Regions from separate parts of the Arthrobacter sp. 01N442 genome, predicted to be linked through region 1. Evidence: predicted binding sites of a transcription regulator. Region 1 holds the regulator's gene; the other holds the start of a gene.
The links. Region 1 encodes LexA, which represses DNA repair genes until DNA is damaged. Its sites were predicted from a motif close to TCGAACANNTGTTCGA; they were not measured.
Positions count from the first base shown of each region.

Region 1 (6,730 bases):
CAATGCCGCCGCCAACCTTGAACTTGCCATTGAGGGCGTCCCCAGCGGCCTGATGCCGAACGGGCTGAACAGCGAACAGCTCGACTGTGTGGACCAACTGCGCGACGCCTGCCGCGCCGCGCTCTCCGATTCCAAGGGTGACAGCGCCAACACGGCCGACGGCGGCCGCCAGCTCGCGCGGTCGCGGCTGATGGTGATCCTGGAACTGTGCGAACGGCTCCTGGCCGCCAAAGAGAACCGCGAAGTGGTCTGGTTCTCCCGCAACAGCAGCTTCGACCCGCAACAGGGCTACTCGCAGCCTGATGACTCGGCGCCTGCCCTGATCAACATCGCCCCGCTCAGCGTGGCCGGCCGGCTCCGCGAGGGCCTGTTCGCCGACCACACGGTGGTGCTGACGTCCGCAACGCTGGCGATCGGTTCGGCCTTCGAGCCCGCGGCCGGGGGACTCGGCCTCGTGGGCCCCGGGGCCCCGAGCTGGACCGGCGTCGACGTCGGTTCCCCCTTCGAATATCCGAAACAAGGCATCCTCTACGTTGCCAAGCACCTGCCCAAGCCCGGACGCGGGACCTCCCCGGAAGCGCTCGATGAGCTCGAGAAGCTGATCCGCGCCTCCGGCGGCGGGGCGCTCTGCCTCTTCTCTTCCCGGCGGGCCGCCGAGGAGGCTGCCGAGGCGATGCGTCCCCGGCTGGGGCTCAGCATTCTCTGCCAGGGCGAATCGACCATGACCGCGCTCGTGAAGCAGTTCGCGGACGAGCCGGACACCTGCCTGTTTGGCACCATGTCGCTCTGGCAAGGCGTCGACGTGCCCGGGAACTCCTGCCGCCTCGTCGTGATCGACAGGATCCCGTTCCCGCGGCCCGACGATCCGCTGATGACTGCCCGCTCCCGCGCCGTGGCTCAGTCCGGCGGCAACGGCTTCATGAGCGTCTCGGCGACCCACGCGGCGATCCGCCTCGCCCAGGGCGCGGGCAGGCTGATCCGTTCGACGTCGGACAAGGGCGTTGTGGCCGTTCTGGACTCCAGGCTGTCCACCGAACGGTACGGCGCCTTCCTCCGGGCCGCGCTGCCGCCCTTCTGGCCCACTACCGACCCCTCGGTAGCCCTGGCCGCCCTCGACCGACTGGCCAAGGAAAGCCCCGCCAAGCAGTCCGCCAAGTAGGCGCCCGCATGCGGCCCGCAAGTAGCCCGCGCCAAGAGCCGTCCTGCACGCGTGAACGCGAGAGGCCCCGTCCGTAAATGGGACGGGGCCTCTTCGATGCAGGCTGGCGATTGGCCGGCGATTGGCCCGGGGTTGCCGGGGGAGGGCTACAGGGAGCGCAGCACCGATACGACCTTGCCCATAATGACGGCATGGTCGCCCAGAATCGGCTCGTACTGGGTGTTCTGTGGCAGTAGCCAGGTGTGGCCGTCGCGCTGGCGGAAGGTCTTCACCGTGGCCTCGTCATCGAGCAGCGCCGCCACGATGTCACCGTTGACGGCGTCGTTCTGGCGCCGGACGACCACCCAGTCGCCGTCGCAGATGGCGGCGTCGATCATCGAGTCACCCGCAACCTTGAGCATGAACAGTTCGCCGTGGCCCACCAGCTGGCGCGGCAGGGGCATCACGTCCTCCACCACCTGGTCGGCCAGGATCGGACCGCCGGCAGCGATCCGGCCCACGAAGGGCACCATCGCGGTGTCCGTAGCGCTGGCGAGTTCCGAGACGGCAAGGCCGCCGACAGCCCGCAGGCCGCTGGATTTTTCCACGCCTGAAATCTTCGTCGCGCCCTCGTCCAGCGTCAGCGGCATAAGAACTTCCATGGCGCGCGGCCGCTTGGGGTCCCGCCGCAGGTAGCCGAGCTTTTCCAGCTGCGAGAGCTGATGGGTGACGCTGGAAAGGCTGGCGAGCCCCACGGTGTCGCCGATCTCGCGCATCGAGGGCGGGTAGCCGTTGTCCGTCACGGAACGCTGGATGGTCTCCAGGATCTTCTTCTGCCGGACGGTAAGGCTCTTCGGCGCCCGGCCGGTCTGGGTGCCCCGCTGGGTGGCCCTCCCGCCGGCGGCTTGTGCTGCCATGTTCGCCATGCCTTTCATTTCGCCCGGCCGCTGAGGCTGCCGGGACCCTCCGAGCTGAAAATGTCAGACCCCGTTGATCAACTGCTATTCACCAGCACAAGTGGTTGTCCTGTGATTCAAAAATAGGCCAGCCATCAGGGTTTTTCAAACATTTGTTCTAGCGAGTCTCGACAAGGTTCGTTCATAGGTGCTAAAAATGAACAGGCAAGGTTCGAATATGTGTTCGAACACGAGGGTTCGAAGTCCGATGGGGTTTTCGGCTCAGTGTTCGAAGATTCATGCTTCGCGGTTTGGGTTCGAAGGTAAGGCCGGTTGGCGGCAGGTACGTGGAGTACGCCGAGCGGCACATGTATTTCCAGCAACACAGGTATTTCCAGCGACACAGATAAGTCCAGGAGGGCTCAGCTCATGTCAGCAGTAAGCGCTATTTCCGGTTCGTTCGATTCCGTTCCTGCGAAGGCGGCCCCGGCCGCTGCAGCCGGCAAGCAGGCTCCGTTGCGCCTGACCCGCCGCGGCCGATTTGTCTTCTTTGGGCTGCCGCTGCTGCTGTTGGCCGTACTCGTCCTCTCCCTGTCCGGCTTCATGAACTCCCCGGCGAAGGCCGCGGACTCGAACGCGGAGCTCTCGCTCACGCCGACCGTCACCGTCACCGTCCAGCCGGGCGAGTCGCTTTGGGCTATCGCCGGCGCCGTGGCGCCGGAGCGCGATCCCCGTGACGTGGTGGCCGACATCGTTCAGCTCAACAACCTCGGCGCTGCCCGCGTCCTCCCCGGCCAACAGCTGTACGTACCTTCAAAGTAGGCCGTCTGCAGGGGACTGGCGTGTCATGCCGCCGGACCGCCGGCCGACTTTTGGCAGTCACGGTTTCGGGGCCGGGCCGGGTCTCACTTAAACTGGGCAAGTGACTGACCAGCTAGAGCGCCTCAACCGACTGCCCCTCCGGACCAACCTGCGGGGACTGCGCCCCTACGGTGCTCCCCAGCTTGATGTCCCCATCCTGCTGAATGTCAACGAGAACACCCACGGGGTCCCGGCGGACGTCCGCGCCGCCATCGCCGAAGCCGTGACCGAGGCCGCTGCAGGACTGAACCGGTACCCGGACCGCGAGTTCACGGAGCTGCGCGAAGCACTCGCCGAGTATCTCGGCCACGGACTGGATGCGGCGAACATTTGGGCCGCCAACGGCTCGAACGAAGTCCTGCAGCAAATCCTCCAGGCCTTCGGCGGCCCGGGGCGCACCGCCCTCGGCTTCCCTCCCACCTACTCGATGTACCCGCTGCTCGCCGCCGGCACGGACACGGAATACATCGTCGGAGTTCGCGCCGACGACTACGGTTTGAGTGCCGAATCGGCCGCCCGCCAGGTCCGGGAGCTCAAACCCAATGTGGTCTTCCTTTGCTCGCCGAACAACCCCACCGGCACCGGGCTGGGCCTCGACGTCGTCGAGGCGGTCTATGAGGCCGGAGAAGCAAGCCAGACCATCGTCATCGTGGACGAGGCGTACCACGAGTTCGCGCACGACGGCACGCCCAGCGCGCTGACCCTGCTTCCCGGTCGTGAGCGGCTGATCGTCTCGCGCACCATGAGCAAGGCCTTCGCCCTGGCCGGCGCCCGGCTTGGCTACATGGCGGCGGCCCCCGAGGTCACTGACGCCCTGCGCCTGGTCCGCCTTCCGTATCACCTGTCAGCCATTACCCAGGCGACGGCGCTGGCCGCCCTGCGCCACCGCGTTGCCCTGATGGCCGATGTTGAAGACATCAAACGGCAGCGCGACCGGATTGTGACGGAGCTGACCCGAATGGGCCTCAAACCCGCCGCCTCCGATTCGAACTATGTCTTCTTCGGCGGGATCGAGAACCCGCACGAGACCTGGCAGGGGCTACTGGACGCCGGTGTGCTCATCCGCGACGTCGGCATTCCCGGCCACCTGCGCGTGACGGCCGGCACTGAGACGGAAACCACAGCGTTTCTGGAGGCCCTGGAACGGATCCTGACCGGCCACGAAGTGCAGTCCGCCTAGACTTAAGCCAGGACCTACGCACACCGCCCTGTTTGCCGGGCGCCCGCCTCATCCAAAGGACACCAACATGAGCAACACCGGATCAGCCGCTGCCCGGACCGCACGCCTGGAGCGGACCACCAGCGAATCTTCCGTCCTGGTCGAGATCGACCTGGACGGCACCGGCGTCTCGGACATCAGCACCTCTGTGCCGTTCTACGACCACATGCTCACGGCACTGAGCAAGCACTCGCTGATTGATATTACGGTCAAAGCCACCGGCGACACCCACATCGACGTCCACCACACCGTGGAAGACGTCGCCATTACCTTCGGCGAGGTGCTGCGCACGGCGCTCGGCAACAAAGCCGGCATCCGCCGCTTCGGCGAGGCCACGGTCCCGCTGGACGAAGCGCTCGCGCACGCCGTCGTGGACGTCTCCGGCCGGCCCTACCTCGTGCACGCCGGCGAACCCGCCGGCCAGGAGTACCACCTCATTGGCGGACACTTCACCGGATCCCTGACCCGGCACGTCTTCGAGGCCATCACCCTGCACGCCGGAATCTGCCTGCACATGAACGTCACCGCCGGCCGGGACCCCCACCACATCGTGGAGGCCCAGTTCAAGGCCTTCGCCCGTGCCCTCCGGGCCGCCGTGGAGCCGGACCCGCGCGTCGAGGGCATTCCGTCCACCAAGGGCGCACTGTGACCGGCAAGGTGCTCCGGGACGGCGCCATCATCAACCCCGATGCCGCCAAGAAGCCGGCCTCGCCGGAGGGCAAACCCACCGTCACCGTCCTCGACTACGGTTCCGGCAACGTCCGCTCCGCAGTCCGCGCCCTCGAACGCGCCGGAGCCGAGGTCATCCTCAGCTCCAAGCCCGAGGACGTGCTCAACGCCGACGGGCTCGTTGTCCCCGGTGTTGGTGCTTTCGAAACCGTCATGAACGAACTGAAGGCCGTTGACGCTGTGCGCATGATCGGCCGCCGCGTCGCCGGCGGCCGGCCCGTGCTCGCGATCTGCGTCGGGCTGCAGGTGTTGTTCGAAGCCGGCGTCGAACACGGCACCGTCGCCGAGGGCATGGGGGAGTGGCCGGGCAAGGTCGAACTCCTGCCCGCCGAAGTCGTGCCGCACATGGGCTGGAACACGGTCACCGTGCCGGAGGGCTCCCGGCTCTTCGCCGGCGTTGAAAACGAGCGCTTCTACTTCGTCCACTCCTACGGCGTGCAGCACTGGGACTTCGACGTGATCCAGCCACGGATGGCGGCCCCGCTCGTCACCTGGTCCGAGCACGGCGCCCCATTCATCGCCGCCGTGGAAAACGGGCCGCTGTGCGCCACCCAGTTCCACCCGGAAAAATCCGGCGACGCCGGCGCGCGCCTGCTGCGCAACTGGGTGGACAGCCTGCGCGGCGGGAATAAGCCGGGCGCCGAAGCCGGCAACGAATCCGGCGCCGTCCAGGCCGGCATGCCGGAACAGACCGCCTAGATGTGGTCCATAGTCCTGATGGGCCTAGCCGGTCTGCTGGTCGGCGGCGCCCTGTCCTTCCGGCAGCAGAAAAGCCCGCTCTGGGTTCAGATCGTCTTCTATATCCTGGCCGGGATGTCGCTGCTGGCCGCCTGGCTCCTGACCCTGCCGGCTAACTGACCCCTGCCGTGCAACCCACTCCAACACCGTGAGGACCCTACGATGACCACCGAATCCGCACTGCCGGTACTCGAACTGCTCCCCGCCGTCGACGTCGTCAACGGCCAGGCCGTGCGCCTGGTCCAGGGCGAGGCCGGCAGCGAAACCAGCTACGGGACGCCGCTGGAGGCCGCGCTCAACTGGCAGGAACAGGGCGCCGAATGGGTCCACCTCGTGGACCTCGACGCGGCGTTCGGCCGGGGCTCCAACGCCGAGCTGCTTCGCGAGGTCGTCGGCCGGTTGGACGTCAAGGTTGAGCTCTCCGGCGGCCTGCGCGACGACGAATCCCTCGAGAAGGCCCTGGACCTTGGCGTCGCCCGGGTCAACCTGGGCACCGCAGCGCTGGAGAACCCCGAGTGGACGGAACGGGTGATCGAGCGCTTCGGCGACAAGATCGCCGTCGGCCTCGACGTGCGCGGCACCACCCTCGCCGGCCGCGGCTGGACCAAGGAAGGCGGCGACCTCTGGGAGGTCCTCGGCCGCCTCGAAGAAGCCGGCTGCGCCCGCTACGTCGTCACCGACGTCACCAAGGACGGCACCCTGCAGGGCCCCAATGTCGAGCTGCTGCGCCAGATGGTCGAAAAGACCGGCAAGCCCGTCGTGGCCTCCGGCGGCATCTCCAGCCTCGAGGACCTCAAAGTCCTGCGCTCCCTCGTCCCCCTCGGCGTCGAGGGCGCCATCGTCGGCAAGGCCCTGTACAACGGCAACTTCACCTTGCCCGAAGCGCTCGACGTCGCCGGCCGCCGCTAGGCACCCGGCCATGGAACACAGCTCCCAGCCCGCCGGGCGCCAGTTGCCCGGCCATATCGCTGCCGCCCTCGCCGGCGCCGGCGGGGCGACGGACTCGGCCGGGCAACCCTGGGCCGGCCGCAGCCTGAGCGGTGACGACGCCAAGATCCACAACTTCGAGGATGACGACGGCGCCGCCGACGCCGGGTACCTCACGGCGCTGGCGGCCCTCGCCGCCGGCACGGACGGCGAGGCCTCCGT
Region 1 is NZ_JBFTRD010000008.1:45,576-52,305, reverse strand. It holds gene AC1DNC_RS15645 (ATP-dependent DNA helicase) at 1-1,159, shown strand, start outside; gene lexA (transcriptional repressor LexA) at 1,306-2,055, opposite strand; gene AC1DNC_RS15635 (LysM peptidoglycan-binding domain-containing protein) at 2,464-2,856, shown strand; gene AC1DNC_RS15630 (histidinol-phosphate transaminase) at 2,957-4,075, shown strand; gene hisB (imidazoleglycerol-phosphate dehydratase HisB) at 4,143-4,763, shown strand; gene hisH (imidazole glycerol phosphate synthase subunit HisH) at 4,760-5,542, shown strand; gene AC1DNC_RS15615 (hypothetical protein) at 5,543-5,701, shown strand; gene priA (bifunctional 1-(5-phosphoribosyl)-5-((5-phosphoribosylamino)methylideneamino)imidazole-4-carboxamide isomerase/phosphoribosylanthranilate isomerase PriA) at 5,744-6,490, shown strand; gene AC1DNC_RS15605 (SseB family protein) at 6,501-6,730, shown strand, end outside.

Region 2 (6,730 bases), on a different contig from region 1:
GGTCACAGCTCAACCACCGAGCGGAGCACGGACCCGGAGTGCATCTTCTCAAACGCTTCCTCGATCTGCTCGATCCTGATCCGCTCCGTGACGAAGGCGTCCAGATCCAGCCGGCCCTGCCGGTAGAGGTCAATCAGCATGGGGAAGTCGCGGGACGGCAAGCAGTCGCCGTACCAGGAGGACTTCAGCGAGCCGCCGCGGCCAAAGACGTCCAGCAGCGGCAGCTCCAGGGTCATCTCCGGGCTGGGGACGCCGACCAGAACAACAGTTCCGGCGAGGTCGCGGGCGTAGAAAGCCTGCTTGTACGTCTCCGGCCGTCCTACGGCATCGATGACGACGTCGGCACCGAAGCCGCCGGTCAGTTCGCGGATCGCCTCGACCGGGTCGACGGCGGAGGAGTCCACGGTGTGGGTGGCGCCGAGTTCCTTGGCGCGTTCGAGCTTCTTGGCGTCGATGTCCACCGCGATCACGGTGGTGGCGCCGGCGAGCGCGGCACCGGCCACGGCCGCCACGCCCACGCCGCCGCAACCGATCACGGCGACGGAATCGCCGCGCTGGACGTCACCGGTGTTGATCGCGGCGCCGAGGCCGGCCATGACGCCGCAGCCGAGCAAGCCAATCGCGGCTGGGTCGGCGTCGGGGTCCACCTTAGTGCACTGGCCGGCGGCGACCAGGGTCTTCTCAGCGAAGGCGCCGATGCCCAGCGCGGCGGTGAGCTCGGTGCCGTCAGCCAGCGTCATCTTCTGCGTGGCGTTGTGCGTGTTGAAGCAGTACTGCGGCTCGCCGCGGCGGCAGGCGCGGCACTCGCCGCAGACCGCTCGCCAGTTCAGCACCACCCGGTCGCCGGGGGCCACCTCGGTGACGTCGGGGCCGACCGCGTTCACTACGCCCGTTGCCTCGTGGCCGAGCAGGAACGGGAAATCGTCGTTGATGGCGCCCTGCTTGTAGTGCAGGTCGGTGTGGCAGACGCCGCAGGTGAGGATGTCCACCAGGGCTTCGCCGGGTCCGGGATCCGGGACCAGGATGGTTTCCAGGGTGACGGGTGCGTTCTTGGAACGGACGACTGCGCCTTTGACTTCGTGGACCATGGGCTGGCTCCTTTGCTCGTGTCGCTGATGTTGCCGTGAAACTCTGTCTTACTACTCTGTCGCACAACTGGACACGGCGCGGCCCTGAGGGGGCCGCGCCGTGTCGCGAGGGCTACATATCGCTAAAAAGTGGGGCCTAGGCCGCGAGGCGGCTCTTGACCTCGGCCGCGGACGGGTTGGTGGCGGCGGTACCGTCCGGGAAGAGCACGGTGGGGACCGTGCGGTTGCCTCCGTTGAGCTGCTCGACGAGTTCGGCGGTGCCTTCGACTTCCTCGATGTTGATCTCGGTGTACCCGATGCCCTGCGCGTCCAGCTGCTTCTTCAGCCGGTTGCAGTAGCCGCACCAGGTGGTCGAAAACATGGTGATGGTGCCGGAATCGGGGGTGAAGTCCACGAAGTTCTCCTCAAAGCTGGGTTGGCGGCGCTGGTTGCAGGTACTGCGTGGCAGCGCCGGTTGCCGACAAAAGTCGTACGTCACTACCAATAACCGTAACCCGAAGTGCGCTATTCCCTGGCTCTATTCCCGGTAGGCGGCCCGCGGTGGCATGCTGTTGCCATGTGTGGACGCTACGTGATGGCCCGGGCCGTCGGGGACCTGCTCGCCGAATTCGACGCCGAACTGGAAGAAGAGATCGTGATTCCGCCCTCGTGGAACGTGGCGCCGACCGCGGACGTGCCGATCCTGCTGGAGCGGCTCGTCGAGGACGGGGCCGCGCCAAAGCCGGTGCGGCAGCTGCACATGGCCCGCTGGGGACTCGTGCCGTCCTGGGCCAAAGACCCCGGCATCGGCTCGAAGATGATCAACGCGCGCAGCGAGAGCGTTTTGGAGAAGCCGGCGTTCCGCAAGGCCACCCGCACCCGGCGCTGTGCCGTTCCGGCAGATGGCTATTACGAGTGGAAGGGCGAGGGCAAGGCCAAGCAGCCCTACTACGTCCACCCGAAGGACGGCAGCCCGGTAGTTTTTGCGGGACTCTATGAATGGTGGAAGGACCCGACGAAGGCCGAGGGGGATCCGGAGCGCTGGTTGCTCTCGACCTCGATCCTGACCACGGATTCTCCGCCGGAGGGTTACGCGGGCGGCATGCTCGCGGAATTGACGGCGCTGCACGACCGGGTCCCGCTGCCGATGGACCGCCGGACGATGGAGGCCTGGCTGGACCCGCACGCCGACGACGCAGCCGCCCTCGTGGGGCTGGTCCGGGCCGGCGCGCACGACGTCGCGGAGGGCTGGCGGATCGACGCCGTCGGCACCGCCGTCGGGAACGTGAAGAATGATTCCCCGGAGCTGATCGAACCGGTGGGCAGCCTCTTCTAGGAGTCCCTAGACGGTGACCTTGCCGCCGGCGTCGACCGTCCAGGTGGGGTTGAAGGCGACCTCCCAGCGGAACCCGTCCGGATCCGCGAAGTAGCCCGTGTAGCCGCCCCACGGCTGGGTCTTCGGCGCGGCGACGACGACGGCGCCGGCGGCCTCCGCCTGGCGCATCACCTTGTCCACCTCGTCGGCGCTGCCCACGTTGTGGCTCAGCGTGATGCAGGGGATGCCGGCCGGAGCGTCGGTGCCCGCCTCGGCCTGCATCTGCCCGGCGTCCCAGAGCGAGAGGATAAGGCCGTGGTTGACCTGGAGGAAGACCACGTCGCCGGGAACCTCCCGGTGGACTGGCCACCCGAGGCCTGCCACGTAGAAGCGGCGTGAGGCGTCAACGCTGCGGACACCCAATGAGATGAAGTCGACTCGTGGTTGCATCATTCGATACTGTCATGCACATGTCCACACATCACCGTGACGCCAAAGAAGCCCAGGCCGATAAGGAACAGCTCGCCGCCGTGCGGGTGGCCGTGGATGAGGTGGACGAGCAGATCGTCGCGCTGATCGGCCGCCGCGAACGGCTGATCCGGATTGCCGGCACCCTTAAGGCGGACAGTGCCGAGGTGAGGGCGCCAGGCCGCGTGGAGCGGGTCTTGGAACACGTCAAGGCCACGGCGGAGCAAAAGGACATCGACACCGAGATTGTCGAACAGACCTACCGGGCCATGATCGATGCCTTCATTAGGCTCGAGCTGGACGTCTACAAAGCCTCCAGCTAAGGCTGGTTGAGTCGGTTAGAGCGACTCTTCGACCGGGACGTTGGCCTGGTATTCGCGGCCCTCGCAATCGCTGTAAGCCGTCATCAGGTGGCCCTTGGCCAGGCCCATCACCGTACTGAGCGGAAAGTTGCCGGTAATGGTGTTGCCGGAGTGCTCTACGCCCTTGAGGTCGAAGTTCTCTTCCGTGCCGTCATGGCTGAAGCAGAAAAAAGAAACGGCCTCGCCGTTCATGAACTCGATTTCCATCCGGCGCTGGTGCGAATGGTCCGGAGTGGCCGCCACGAGCCCCACCACATAGGCCCCGGAACTCGGGATATTCCCGTCTATATCGAACTTCGCCACCAAGGTTGAATCCTTGGCGGCGATGCTTACGTGCTTCAGGAGTGCGCTATGGGAGCTCATAGCTCAATCCTGCTACCTGCGCCTGCGTCCGTCCACCCCCCATCTAGGTTTTGTCCCAGGCCCGGCGTAGACTTGAAGTGTTCGAAGATATATTCGAATACCCTCTCAAAATTCTTGCCAGAGGGCTGCGCTTCCGGGAGGCATCATGGGGACATTCAGTCAGTCGGTGGATGTCGCCTGCACCCCGGCCGACCAGCCGTTGTCCCTTGACTGGGCCGGGCGGCATTACGAGGTCTGCGCCGAACCCGTCCGCTGGTTCGAGCGGCGGCAATGGTGGGCCGAAGAACAACGCGCGCCATTGGGCAGCGGGCCGGGGCTGGTGGACCACGAGATCTGGCGGATCCAGGTCAGGGAGGCCGGCACACCGGAACAGACCCTCACCCTGGACCTGAGCCGGCACCTTGGCAGCGGCCGCTGGCGGTTGCTGCGGATCCATGATGCCCTTCACCCCCTCAGGAAGACCGAGTCGGCATGAGTTTCACCCATCTGCACGTTGCCACCGCCTTCAGCGCCCACTACGGGGTGTCCTGGCCGGAGGAACTCGCAGCCGCTGCAGCCGCTGACGGTGCCACAGCGCTCGCCTGCACGGACCGCGACGGCCTCTACGGCACGGTCAAGCACCTGAAGGCGTGCATGGCCGCGGGCCTGGACGCGATCGTCGGGGTGGACCTGGCAGTCTTCGACGACGACGGGGACCTCCGCACCCAGCTGGGCGGACGGGTCGTCGTCCTGGCGCACGGACAAAACGACGGTGCCGGCTACCGTGCGCTGTGCAGGCTGGTTTCCGATGCCCACGCCCGAACCACGGGCAAGGCCGGGGGAACTGTGCCGGTCGCCGTGACCAGGGCGGAACTGGCCTCGCGCGCCCTGGACCCGCAGACCCTCAAACCGGTGCTAACGGTACTGATCGGCCCGGACTCGGATGTCGGCCGTGCCATGGGAGGCCGGCGGTACCTGCGCCCCCGGACGCTCTTCAAGCGCTGGCTGGATGCCATGCCGGCAGGAACCCTCGCCGCAGAGGTCGTCTCGCAGCTCAGCCCTCCCGGGGAACCGCTGAGCACCGCCCATGCCGTGCGGATGCTCAAGCTTGCCGCGGAACACGCCGTTCCCGCGGTGCTGAGCAATGCCGTACGGTACTGCGCCGAGGACGGCGCCGCCACGGCGGACGTACTGGACTCCGCCCGGGCACTGAAATCGCTGCCCGAGCTCTCCGCCGCGCCGCTGCTGCAACCCAACGGGCAGGGCTGGCTGAAGTCCTCCGCGCAGATGCTGCGGCTGGGCCAGGAAATCATGCACGCCGCGGGCTATGGTGCCGCGGACCTGAAGAGCCTGCTGGCCCATACCCAGGCGCTCGCGGACCGCTGCCGGATGGACCCGGGCGCGGACATGGGATGGAAGCAGCCCGTGGTCCCGGAAGCCTCGGTCATCGGGATCGCGGGGGATCCGCTCGTGGAACTCACGCAGCGCTGCGAGGCCGGCATCAGCCGTCGCTTCCCGGGAATCTCCGGCAAACCCGCGGAAGAGCTGCGCGCCCGGCTGGAGCACGAACTGCGGATCATCGACAGCCTGGGCTTCGCCTCCTACTTCCTGACGGTCGCCGAAGTTTCCCGGATGATCCTGGACATGGGGGTCCGGGCGGCCGCCCGCGGCTCGGGAGCCTCCAGCCTGGTCAACTTCCTGATCGAGGTCAGCCAGGTCAACCCGCTGAAGCACGACCTCATCTTCGAACGCTTCCTCTCCCGGGACCGCGCCACCCTGCCGGACATCGACATCGACGTCGAAAGCGCCGAGCGGCACAACGTCTACCGGAAGATCTTTGAGCGCTTCGGCTCCGAGCGCGTCACGCTGATGAGCATGCAGAACGGTTACCGCGCCCGCGGCGCCGTTCGCGACGCCGGCTTGGCCCTGGGCATGGACGGCGGCGACATCGACGAGATCGCCAAGCAGCTGTGGCGGTTTTCGGCCCGGAACTTCCGCGAAGCCCTGGTGGAGAAGCCGGAGCTGAAGGAATTCGCCGGCCGGGTGGAACAACGGGACTTCACCGAAAACCAACAGCTGGACCTGCTGGTGGACCTCACCGAACGGTTGGACCGGCTGCCGCGCCACATCTCCATGCATCCCTGCGGTGTCATCCTCGGCGACGCCACCCTGCTGGACCGTACCCCCGTGCAGCCCAGCGGCCTGGGCCTGCCGATGAGCCAGTTCGACAAGCACGACATGGATCCGATGGGCATGCTCAAACTCGACGTCCTCGGCGTCCGCATGCAAAGCGCCATGGCGTTCGCGGTCCGGGAAGTGATCCGGCTGCACCCGTCCAAAGCCGAGGTGGTGGCAGCAGGCCGCCACCCGGCAGGGCCGGATGGAAACGGCCCGGATTACATCTCCGCCGACGGCCACATCGACCTCAACGCCGTCCCGCTCGACGACGAACCCACCTTTGAGCTGATCCGCAGCACCCACACCCTGGGCTGCTTCCAGATCGAGTCCCCGGGCCAGCGGGAGCTGATCGGGAAGCTGGCGCCCCGGGAATTCAATGACCTCATCATCGACATCTCGTTGTTCCGGCCGGGGCCGATGAAGTCGGACATGGTCCGGCCATTCCTCGAACACCGGCATGGCTTCGCGCCGGAGGTCTACCCGCACCCCGACCTCAAGCCGGTGCTTCAGGAGACCCATGGGGTCACCGTCTTCCACGAGCAGATCCTCAAGACGTTCCATGTCATGACCGGCTGCGGACTGGCCCGGGCCGACGAATTCCGGCGGGCGCTCGGCAACGAGGTACTGGAGGCCAAGGTGGAGGAATTCTTCCGCCGGGAAGCCCGGGCCCGGAACTACACGCCCGAGGTGGTGGACAAGGTCTGGGGGACCCTGAAGGCGTTCGGCAGCTTTGGCTTCTGCAAGGCCCATGGCGCCGCCTTCGCCGTGCCTACCTACCAGTCGGCGTGGCTTAAGGCCCACCACCCGGAGGCCTTCCTTGCCGGGCTCTGGGAACACGACCCGGGCATGTATCCCAAGCGGCTGCTGGTGGCCGAAGCGCGGCGGCTGGGGATTCCCATCCTTCCGCTGGACATCAACCGCAGCCACGCCGAATACCGGGTGGAACGGGTGGACGCCGGCCCGGACCGGGGCAAGCTCGGCATCCGGCTCAGCCTGAA
Region 2 is NZ_JBFTRD010000001.1:9,780-16,509, forward strand. It holds gene AC1DNC_RS00040 (MBL fold metallo-hydrolase) at 1-6, opposite strand, end outside; gene AC1DNC_RS00045 (S-(hydroxymethyl)mycothiol dehydrogenase) at 3-1,088, opposite strand; gene AC1DNC_RS00050 (mycoredoxin) at 1,225-1,482, opposite strand; gene AC1DNC_RS00055 (SOS response-associated peptidase) at 1,645-2,403, shown strand; gene AC1DNC_RS00060 (VOC family protein) at 2,410-2,832, opposite strand; gene AC1DNC_RS00065 (chorismate mutase) at 2,847-3,173, shown strand; gene AC1DNC_RS00070 (hypothetical protein) at 3,189-3,575, opposite strand; gene AC1DNC_RS00075 (DUF6504 family protein) at 3,721-4,050, shown strand; gene AC1DNC_RS00080 (DNA polymerase III subunit alpha) at 4,047-6,730, shown strand, end outside.
Region 2: AC1DNC_RS00075 (DUF6504 family protein) is a predicted target of LexA. The motif match lies at 3,657-3,672, and genes of this name have one in related genera.